3 regions of the Rahnella sp. CJA17(1/100) genome follow, and region 1 is predicted to be linked to each of the others. Evidence: riboswitches for the same ligand, from Rfam matches in the RefSeq annotation. Region 1 holds a riboswitch; each other region holds the start of a gene.

Region 1 (3,277 bases):
GTTGCCGGATCGAGAGCCAGATTAAACTGATCTTCCCAGCGGAATTCGAAACGCGCTTTTGACATGGCGTTATCGCGGATTTGGGCACCGGGATGGCCTTTAGCTAAATCGGCAGCATGTGCTGCGATTTTGTAGGTAATCAAACCCTGCTTAACGTCTTCTTTGTTCGGCAGGCCCAGATGCTCTTTCGGCGTGACATAACAGAGCATGGCGCAGCCAAACCAGCCAATCATCGCGGCGCCAATACCGGACGTAAAGTGATCGTAACCTGGCGCGATATCGGTAGTCAGCGGACCGAGGGTATAGAACGGGGCTTCGTGACAATGCTCGAGTTCTTCGGTCATGTTGCGGCGGATCATCTGCATTGGCACATGTCCCGGACCTTCGATCATCACCTGAACATCGTATTCCCAGGCAATTTTGGTCAGTTCGCCCAGCGTGCGTAATTCGGCGAATTGTGCTTCGTCATTGGCATCCTGAATCGAACCCGGACGCAGGCCGTCGCCCAATGAAAGCGAGACATCATAGGCGGCGCAGATTTCACAGATCTCGCGGAAATGCTCAAACAGGAAGCTTTCGCGATGATGTGACAGACACCATTTCGCCATGATCGAACCGCCGCGCGACACGATCCCGGTCAGGCGTTTGGCGGTCATCGGCACATAACGCAGCAACACACCGGCGTGAATGGTGAAGTAATCGACGCCTTGCTCGGCCTGTTCAAGCAATGTATCGCGGAATATTTCCCAGTTCAGATCCTCGGCCACACCGTTCACTTTTTCCAGGGCCTGATAAATCGGCACGGTGCCGATCGGTACCGGACTGTTACGCAGGATCCATTCACGGGTTTCATGTATATAACGTCCGGTGGAGAGATCCATTACGGTGTCCGCGCCCCAGCGTGTCGACCACACCAGTTTCTCCACTTCTTCTTCGATGGAAGATGTCACCGCCGAGTTGCCGATATTAGCGTTCACTTTCACCAGGAAATTACGCCCGATGATCATCGGCTCTGATTCAGGGTGGTTAATGTTGGCGGGAATAATTGCGCGCCCGGCTGCCACTTCCTGTCGCACAAACTCTGCAGTGATACTGGCGGGCAGATGCGCGCCAAAGCTTTCGCCGGGATGTTGCTGGCGCAGAACCTCGCCGCGGATCCGTTCACGCCCCATATTTTCGCGAATGGCGATAAATTCCATCTCAGGTGTGATGATGCCTTTGCGGGCGTAATGCAGTTGCGTGACATTTTTACCCGCAATGGCTTTGCGCGGGTGCGGCAGGTGTTCGAAGCGGAGGTGGTCCAGCCCGTCGTCCGCCAGCCGCTGCTGAGTAAAACCGGAACTGACCTGTGAAAGTTCCTGCGTGTCCGCACGCTCGTTTATCCAGCGGGCGCGTAATTTTCCCAGACCAGTATGCACGTCGATAACTGCCGCCGGATCACCGTAAGGTCCGGCGGTGTCGTAAACAGGAATTGCTTCGTTTTCTTCGAACTGCGGATTGTCTTTGCCGCCGCCGACCAGCGTCGGGCTGAGCTGGATTTCACGCATCGGCACGCGGATATCTTCGCGGTCAGCTTCAAGATAAATACGCCGGGAGTTGGGGAAAGCTTCGCCCTGCAAGCTGTCGATAAACGACTGTGCCTGCGCGCGTTGTTCACGGCGATTTGACGGTTTCTTTTCAGAAATAACGGGTTTTTGGGTACTCGACATAGCAAATTCCTCGCAAAAAAACGTGATGGAAAATTGCTTGTCAGGAGGTTTACGGCAGGAGTAAAAATGGGCGGTGCAGCACGGGCGGCCTTATGCAGGCAGATGCCTGATTGCGCTGAACGCATAACATTACTCTTGTTCCCTTCGCGGGTACTAACCCGATCAGGTTCCGCGGATCCCGAATTAACGGTCTCAGCCTGGCGTAATTCTCAACAGAAAATTATGCGCTAGGCACTCCGACAAGAAGCCTCAATATAGGAGGCGTTTTTTTAAACTACAAGTAAAACCATAACCCTGAGCAGGGTTTTATTGTGGCAACGTGTTAAGCCGGTCTGGCGAGATCAGGTTCGTTTTCCGAAGGTGGCACACTCTCCGGGGCAGGCTCAAAAGCCATGATAATTAATTGATCTTCCAGTTGAAAACGGGCATCTAATGCCTCACCGATATCCGATAATGCATAGTGAAACGCGAAAGCATTGTCATCGTTAATATCAGTTTCTGTGTAACTGTCATGGAAAGCCATGATAGCTTCAGTATTCAGCTCCAGAGCAGGGTAGATTTTTGCCGCCTGTACTTTTTTCGGGCTGCCTGCGCCATCGACTTCTTCAATGATGCGTGGATAGAGATGAAAATGCCCGGCAGAAAGATAGTCGACCAGATGATGGCAAAAACTGTCCAGCGCCTTTTCATTCAAAGGTGTATGTTTTTCTTTATTGGGTTTCAGACCGACGAAAGTGCAGTACGAAACCAGCAGTTCTTTGCGTGCGTGCAGCCATTGATCCACTAACTCATTACTGCCACCAACGCGTTGGGTCAGTCTTTCCAGACGATTTAGCATGGTTGACTCCGTGAGCGACAAAAAAAGTAACCAAAAGTTACTAATATGTAAATATCTTACTCAGATTGTCAGTCCCGACGAGGTTATGCAACAACAATTATGGAATTACAGATTACTGAGCAACACAACGGTTGGTGGATCATCAGCCAGGAAGGCAAGCTATGGCTGCCTGAGGGTGAACTGCCGTTTGGCAGCGCCGAACAATTTTCTCTGACCGGTAAAACAGCGCGGCAGATCGGCGAATGGCAGGGTGAACCTGTCTGGCTGGTTCGTCAGACGATGCCAAACCATATGGTTTCCGCCCGTCAGTTGCTGGATCAGGATCGCGGATTATTCCAGTTGGTCGGGCGTGGCGTGCAGTTGTCAGAGTTTTACCGTTCTCACAAGTTTTGCGGTTACTGCGGACATGAAATGCACGTCAGCAAAACCGAGTGGGCTGCACTCTGCGGGCACTGTCGCGAACGCTATTATCCGCAGATTGCGCCCTGCATCATTGTGGCTATCCGTAAGGGGGATGAGATTTTGCTTGCGCAGCATGTCCGTCATCGTAATGGTATTCACACGGTTCTGGCGGGTTTCGTGGAAGTCGGAGAAACCCTGGAAGAAACTGTGGCACGTGAAGTGATGGAAGAAAGTAACATCCGGGTGAAAAATGTCCGTTACATCAGTTCCCAGCCCTGGCCGTTCCCCAATTCGCTGATGATGGCATTTATGGCGGATTACGACAGTG
Region 2 (3,277 bases), on a different contig from region 1:
GCGGTGGAAATGATGCACAGGCCCGATACCGTGGCCGACTTCCAGTGAGTCGGCCTGCATCAGCGCCTGCTGTAAATAGGCTTTGGCTTCGCGTACCGTATCGGCCCAGTTGTGATGACGCGGACGTAACGCGGCCAGCGCGGCCGACAGCGTGCAACCGGTGCCATGAGTATGTCGGGTATTCACACGCGGCGCAGTAAACCGCTCGCGGGAACCGGTCACAAACAACCAGTCAGGGCTTTCCTCATCACTCAGATGTCCCCCTTTCATCAGCACGGCACCACATCCCATCGCCAGTAAGGCTTCTCCCTGCTCACGCATTTCGGTTTCATTCGCCGCCACCGCACATTCCAGTAACGCCGCCGCTTCGGGCAGATTTGGCGTAATAAGGGAAGCCTGCGGGATCAGCAAACGACGCACGGCATCCACGGCCTCCGGCAGCAGTAACGGATCGCCACTTTTCGCCAGCATCACGGTATCCAGCACCACAAACGGCGGCTGATAATGTCTGAGTCGCTCCGCAACCGCCTCCACAATCTGACTATTCGCCAGCATGCCGATTTTCGCACTGTCGATCCGCACATCGCTCAGTACGGAATCGAGCTGTGCTGAAACGAAATCTGGCTCAATGTTATAGACCGACTGCACACCACGGGTGTTCTGCGCCACCAGCGCGGTGATCACACTGGTGCCGTACGCACCCAGCGCCGAGAAGGTTTTCAAATCCGCCTGGATCCCCGCCCCGCCACTCGGATCTGTACCTGCAATCGTCAGTGCATTAATACGTTTCATTGCATTTCCTCGCCATTCAGCCATTCCTCGCCCATTAAATACAGATTATCGAGGTATTCAGGCGTGAAACTGCCCGGCCCCTTCACGACCGCACAGGCGCGCTCGCCGGCACAGGACATCACCCGGCAGGCGGCGGCCACGTTATCCAGGCGATCACCCGGCAAAGCCACAAAGGCCGCCACCACCGCAGATAATGCGCATCCGGTACCCACCATGCGGGTCATCATCGGATGTCCGCCAGCCACCGCCCAACTGCGCATCCCGTCGGTGACGTAATCAGTTTCCCCCGTCACGGCCACTACCGCACCGGTCTCCCGCGCCAGTTGCTGTGCGGCAGGTAAGGCAGAAAGGGAATCATCACCGCTGTCCACGCCGCGCCCGGACGCACTGAGGCCGCTGAGAGCCAGGATTTCCGAGGCATTACCGCGGATTGCGGCAGGTTTAAGTATGATGATTTCACGACAGAATTCTGTACGCCAGCTCAGGCCACCGACGGCAACCGGATCCAGCACCCAGGGCTTTCCGGCCTGACTGGCTGCGTGAATAGCCGCCCGCATCGCATCGGCATGGGGATGTGTCAGCGTGCCGACGTTCACCAATAAGGCATCGGCAATGGCGCCAAATTGCGCCGCTTCGGCGGGATCAACCACCATCGCCGGAGATGCACCCAGCGCCAGCAGGACATTGGCGGTAAAAGATTGCACCACATCGTTGGTCAGGCAGTGAACCAGCGGCGCTGAAAGGCGGAGTTGTTTCAGAGAAGTGGCGGCTAAGGCGCCGGGCAAAAAGGTAGGTCGGGTATTCATAAATCTCCCCACCGGCACTCAGGAAGGCGGTATCAGGAGAGATACCTGACTTCCCTACGCTGGCATAATCCAGATCAGGTAATACGGGTAAAATCTCAGCCCTGCTTTGCAGCGGGCACCCCGAGTCAAGGGAACATTATTGGCGGCGAAGGTCAGAAGATCAATCAGGAAATGCGTTAAAAAAACCGATCAGCCAACGTAATTGAACTCACTCCGCTTCACTGGCAGTATCAGGAAACAGACATGAACAACACACGTTGATGAAAAATTTCCTCAGGAGTTTTACTTGTCCTCATCACTTATTGTCCGTCCTTATGAAGAAGCAGACCGCCCGTTTTTACGCACGTTGTATCTGGCCTCACGCAAGCATACCTGGACATGGCTGGAAGACGATTTTCAGCTGGAAGATTTTGACCACGCAGTGATCGGCGAGACGATTCTGGTGGCAGAACGTGACGGACATTTACTGGGATTCGCCTCAATTTTCACTCAGGAAAATTTCCTGCATAACCTGTTTGTTGATCCGCAATATCAGGGAACCGGTGCAGGTTCAGCATTGCTTCAGGCTGCGGAAGAAGCGTTTACCCGTCAGGGATCGCTGAAATGCTTAGTAAAGAGTAAAAAATCAGTTGCTTTTTATCTGTCAAAAGGCTGGAACATCATCTCTACGGGGGACAGTCCAAAAGGTGAATACTATTTGTTTCATTCATCAAAAAAATAATTAAGGAAGAAATGATTACCTCACAGAACTGTATTTTCGCGATCCTGATGAATATCAATTTTTCTTTGTCGTTAAGAGGTTAAATTCCGCAGCGGTGCTATACATACTTGGTCTTCCTTAAAATATTTCGAGGGTACGAATGAAAACAATAAAACTGATGCAGATCGCCGCAGTGACTGGCGCACTGTTCCTGGCCGGTTGTACCAGCCACATTACCAAGACGGAAAAATACTCAGGTTTTTTAGGCGATTATTCCGGCCTTAAGGAAGTGAAAACGGCTGGAGGAAATCCGGTTCTGCGCTGGATCGATCCTTCGTTTAAGAAAGAAAATTATTCTTACATCAAATACGAACCGATTAAATTCTACCCGGAACCGCAGCCTACGGCGCAGATCGACAAATCCACCTTGCAGGGGGTGCTGGATTACGCCAACAGCCGCATGAAACCTGCACTGGCAGAGCGCCTGCCACTGACAGATCACGCAGGGCCGCGCACATTGATTTTCAAAGGCGCGATCACCGGTGTGAACACGTCGGCAGAAGGTTTGCAGTTCTATGAAGTCGTCCCGGTCGCGCTGGTTATTGCCGGTACTCAAACCGCGACAGGCCACCGCACGCGTGATACTGAAGTGTATTTCGAAGGTGAGCTGATCGACGCCAGTACTGGCAAACCGGTGATCAAAGTCGTGCGTAAAGGATTCGGTAAACAAGTTTCTAATGATAAGCAGAAAGTTACCGCCAACGATTTAAAAGTTGTGGTAGATAGCCTGGCGAATGATACCAAGCTGTTCAACGAATAAGCTCCGGTTTTTCGCACCGTCAGACACAGGCAGTCGTAAGGCTGCCTTTTTTCAGACTGAATCAGCGATAAACTCACGCAGCCACTGATGTGCAGGATCACGATGAGCGCGCTCGTGCCAGACCATGTACATCTCGAACCCCGGGACATCCAGCGGCGG
Region 3 (3,277 bases), on a different contig from region 1:
GCTTATGGCAAAGCTGTCACGGTGAAGAAACTGAAACGACATTACAGGCACTGTCAGAAGTCCTGAACTGTTCACGCAGACACATGCGCTCGTTGCTCAGCACCATGCAAGAACAGGGCTGGCTGACGTGGGATGCAGAGGCCGGACGCGGCAAACGATCCACGCTGAAATTTCTTTATACCGGGCTGGCACTCCAGCAACAGCGCGCTGAAGAGCTGCTGGAACAGGACAGCATTGATCAGCTGGTACAACTGGTCGGCGACAAAACCCTGGTGCGCCAGATGCTGCTCTCCCAGCTCGGTCGCAGCTTTCGTCAGGGCAAACATATTCTGCGCGTACTGTATTATCGCCCGCTGATGAATCTGCTGCCCGGCACCATGTTGCGCCGTTCCGAAACCCACATTGCCAGACAAATCTTTAGCGGCCTGACACGCATAAATGAGGAAAACGGGGAAGCAGAAGGCGATTTAGCCCATCACTGGCAGGAAGTTTCGCCGCTGCACTGGCGGTTTTATCTGCGCCCCGCCATTCATTTTCATCATGGTCGCGAACTCGAGATGGCAGATATTATCGCCACGTTTATTCGCCTGAAATCACATCCGCTGTTCAGCAACCTGAAATCAGTCATGACGCCCACGGCAAATGTCATAGATATCCACCTGAATGAACCCGACCGCTGGCTGCCGTGGTTGTTTGGCAATATCCACGCGATGATCCTGCCGCAGGAATGGCAGTCACTGCCTGATTTTGCCCGCCATCCGGTCGGCACCGGCCCTTACGCCGTGGTGCGTAATCTGAAAACACAGCTGCGCATCCGCGCCTTTGACGATTATTTTGGCTTCCGGGCACTGATCGACGAGGTGAATATCTGGGTATTACCGGAACTGAGTGAAGAGCTGGTGCATTCCGGCGTACAGCTTCAGGCTGATGAATCAGGCAAAAGCGAGCTGGAAAGTCGCCTTGAAGAAGGCTGCTATTTCTTGTTATTTGACCAGCGTTCGCCGGTCGGACAATCTGAAGAAACACGCCAGTGGTTGTGCGATTTACTCAATCCCATCGCCTTACTGAATAATGCCGAACCGATTTACCAGCGCTACTGGTCTCCGGCGTATGGCCTGCTGCCGCGATGGCATCACAAAGCGCCCCGGCCACGTCCGCCCAAACCGCAAAACCTGACGCAGGTAACGCTGACATTTTACGGCGAGCATTCCGAACATCAGGCGATCTGCAACGCCCTGCGCCCGTTGCTGGCGGAAGAAGGTATCGAACTGATTATTCAGATAGTGGATTACGCAGTCTGGCACCGCGGCGATGCCAAAAGTGATCTGTGGCTCGGCAGTGCCAACTTCACCCTGCCGCTGGAGTTTTCACTGTTCGCGCATTTCTACGAATTGCCGCTGGCAAAGCATTGCTTTAGCGAAGAGATGAACGACGATGCCGCCCTGTGGCACGCCGGGAATTTATCGATGGCGAAATGGAGCCAGAAACAGACGGTCAGCCATCAGATCCATCCCCTGTTCCATCACTGGCTGGTGCTACAGGGGCAACGCAGTATGCGCGGCGTGCGTATGAACACCCTCGGCTGGTTCGACTTTAAATCCGCCTGGTTTGCCCCACCGGACAGTTAATCGGACTATCGCATCGCGCCGTTAATCACTAGAATGACATCCGTTCTCAACGGGGTGCCAGCACTTGTGAAAGCAAGTTTAAATATGGCTGAGACCTGATACCCGTCGAACCTGATCCGGTTAACCCCGGCGGAGGGATTTGAGACTGCGCGATGCTTACTCAAAATCCTTTGCCCTTTCATTTTTTTGGAGCGCAAAGTTGAAAAAATTACTGTCCTGCCTGCTGTTACTTTCTGCACCTACATTTGCGGCAAAACCTGTTCTGACGGTTTATACCTACGATTCTTTCTCTGCTGACTGGGGCCCCGGTCCCGCCATTAAAAAAGCCTTTGAAGCCCAATGCGGCTGCGAACTGAAATACGTGGCGCTGGAAGATGGCGTGTCTTTGCTCAACCGTCTGCGGATGGAAGGTAAAAACAGCAAAGCCGACATCGTGCTGGGGCTGGATAACAACCTGTTGCAGGCCGCTGAACAAACCGGTTTATTCGCCAAAGCACCGAAAACCAACGCCAGACTGACGGTGCCGGGCGGCTGGAATGACAGCACTTTCGTGCCTTACGATTACGGTTATTTCGCCTTCGTCTACGACAAAAATAAACTGAAGAATCCGCCAAAAAGCCTCGATGAACTGATCAACAGCGACCAGAAATGGAAAGTCATTTATGAGGATCCACGCACCAGTACACCGGGTCTGGGCCTGATGCTGTGGATGCAAAAAGTCTACGGCGATAAAGCGCCGCAAGCGTGGGAAAAACTGGCGAAGAAAACTGTCACCGTCACTAAAGGCTGGAGCGAGGCTTACGGTTTATTCCTCAAAGGTGAAAGCGACCTGGTGCTGAGCTACACCACCTCTCCGGCATACCATATTGTCGAAGAGAAGAAAGATAACTACGCCGCAGCCGATTTTACCGAAGGGCATTACATGCAGGTCGAAGTGGCGGGCCAGCTGGCAAACAGCAAGCAACCGAAACTGGCTGAACAGTTTATGAAGTTCGTCACCACGGAAGATTTCCAGAAAGTGATCCCGACCGGCAACTGGATGTATCCGGTGGTGGATACGCCGCTGCCTGACGCGTTTAAACAGCTGACGGTTCCGGCCAAATCTCTGCAATACAGCGCACAGGATGTCGCTACTCATCGTTCACAATGGATCCAGGCATGGCAGAACGCCGTCAGCCATTGATCCCCCGCTGGCTGTTGCCGGGCGTCATCGCATCACTGGCTATGTTGCTGGTGGCCGTACTGGCTTTAGGCTCTCTGTGGCGTCATGCGCCACAGATGAACGGCACCTCGCTCTGGCAGGATCCTTATCTCTGGCATGTGATCCGCTTTACTTTCTGGCAGGCGCTGCTTTCAGCGCTTTGCTCGGTGCTGCCCGCGATTTTGCTGGCACGCACCTTGTTCCGCCGCCGTTTCCCCGGCCGTCAGCTGTTATTACGTTTATGTGCGATGACGCTGGTCTTGCCGGTTTTGGTGGCGGTGTTTGGCATTCTCAGTGTTTACGGAAGACAGGGCTGGCTGGCGCAAATTTGCGGCTGGCTGGGCATGGATTACCGTTTCTCGCCTTACGGTTTACAGGGCATTTTGCTGGCGCACGTGTTTTTCAATCTGCCGCTGGCAACCCGTCTTTTAGTGCAGGCACTGGAAAA

What was found. Region 1 has a riboswitch for thiamine pyrophosphate ahead of thiC (phosphomethylpyrimidine synthase ThiC). Riboswitches for the same ligand answer to the same signal wherever they lie in the genome.
Region 2: it holds a riboswitch for thiamine pyrophosphate, as region 1 does, so the genes downstream of both, thiM (hydroxyethylthiazole kinase) here and thiC (phosphomethylpyrimidine synthase ThiC) in region 1, are expected to answer to the same signal.
Region 3: it holds a riboswitch for thiamine pyrophosphate, as region 1 does, so the genes downstream of both, thiB (thiamine ABC transporter substrate binding subunit) here and thiC (phosphomethylpyrimidine synthase ThiC) in region 1, are expected to answer to the same signal.

Annotation. Positions count from the first base shown of each region.
Region 1 is NZ_CAWOJA010000025.1:16,628-19,904, forward strand. It holds gene thiC (phosphomethylpyrimidine synthase ThiC) at 1-1,709, opposite strand, end outside; TPP riboswitch at 1,832-1,958, opposite strand; gene AACU55_RS14215 (Rsd/AlgQ family anti-sigma factor) at 2,032-2,547, opposite strand; gene nudC (NAD(+) diphosphatase) at 2,647-3,277, shown strand, end outside.
Region 2 is NZ_CAWOJA010000022.1:172,448-175,724, reverse strand. It holds gene thiD (bifunctional hydroxymethylpyrimidine kinase/phosphomethylpyrimidine kinase) at 1-792, opposite strand, end outside; gene thiM (hydroxyethylthiazole kinase) at 789-1,598, opposite strand; TPP riboswitch at 1,633-1,731, opposite strand; gene AACU55_RS12265 (GNAT family N-acetyltransferase) at 1,885-2,319, shown strand; gene AACU55_RS12260 (DUF3313 domain-containing protein) at 2,459-3,118, shown strand; gene AACU55_RS12255 (LysR family transcriptional regulator) at 3,170-3,277, opposite strand, start outside.
Region 3 is NZ_CAWOJA010000055.1:205,708-208,984, forward strand. It holds gene sgrR (HTH-type transcriptional regulator SgrR) at 1-1,628, shown strand, start outside; TPP riboswitch at 1,669-1,784, shown strand; gene thiB (thiamine ABC transporter substrate binding subunit) at 1,828-2,811, shown strand; gene thiP (thiamine/thiamine pyrophosphate ABC transporter permease ThiP) at 2,787-3,277, shown strand, end outside.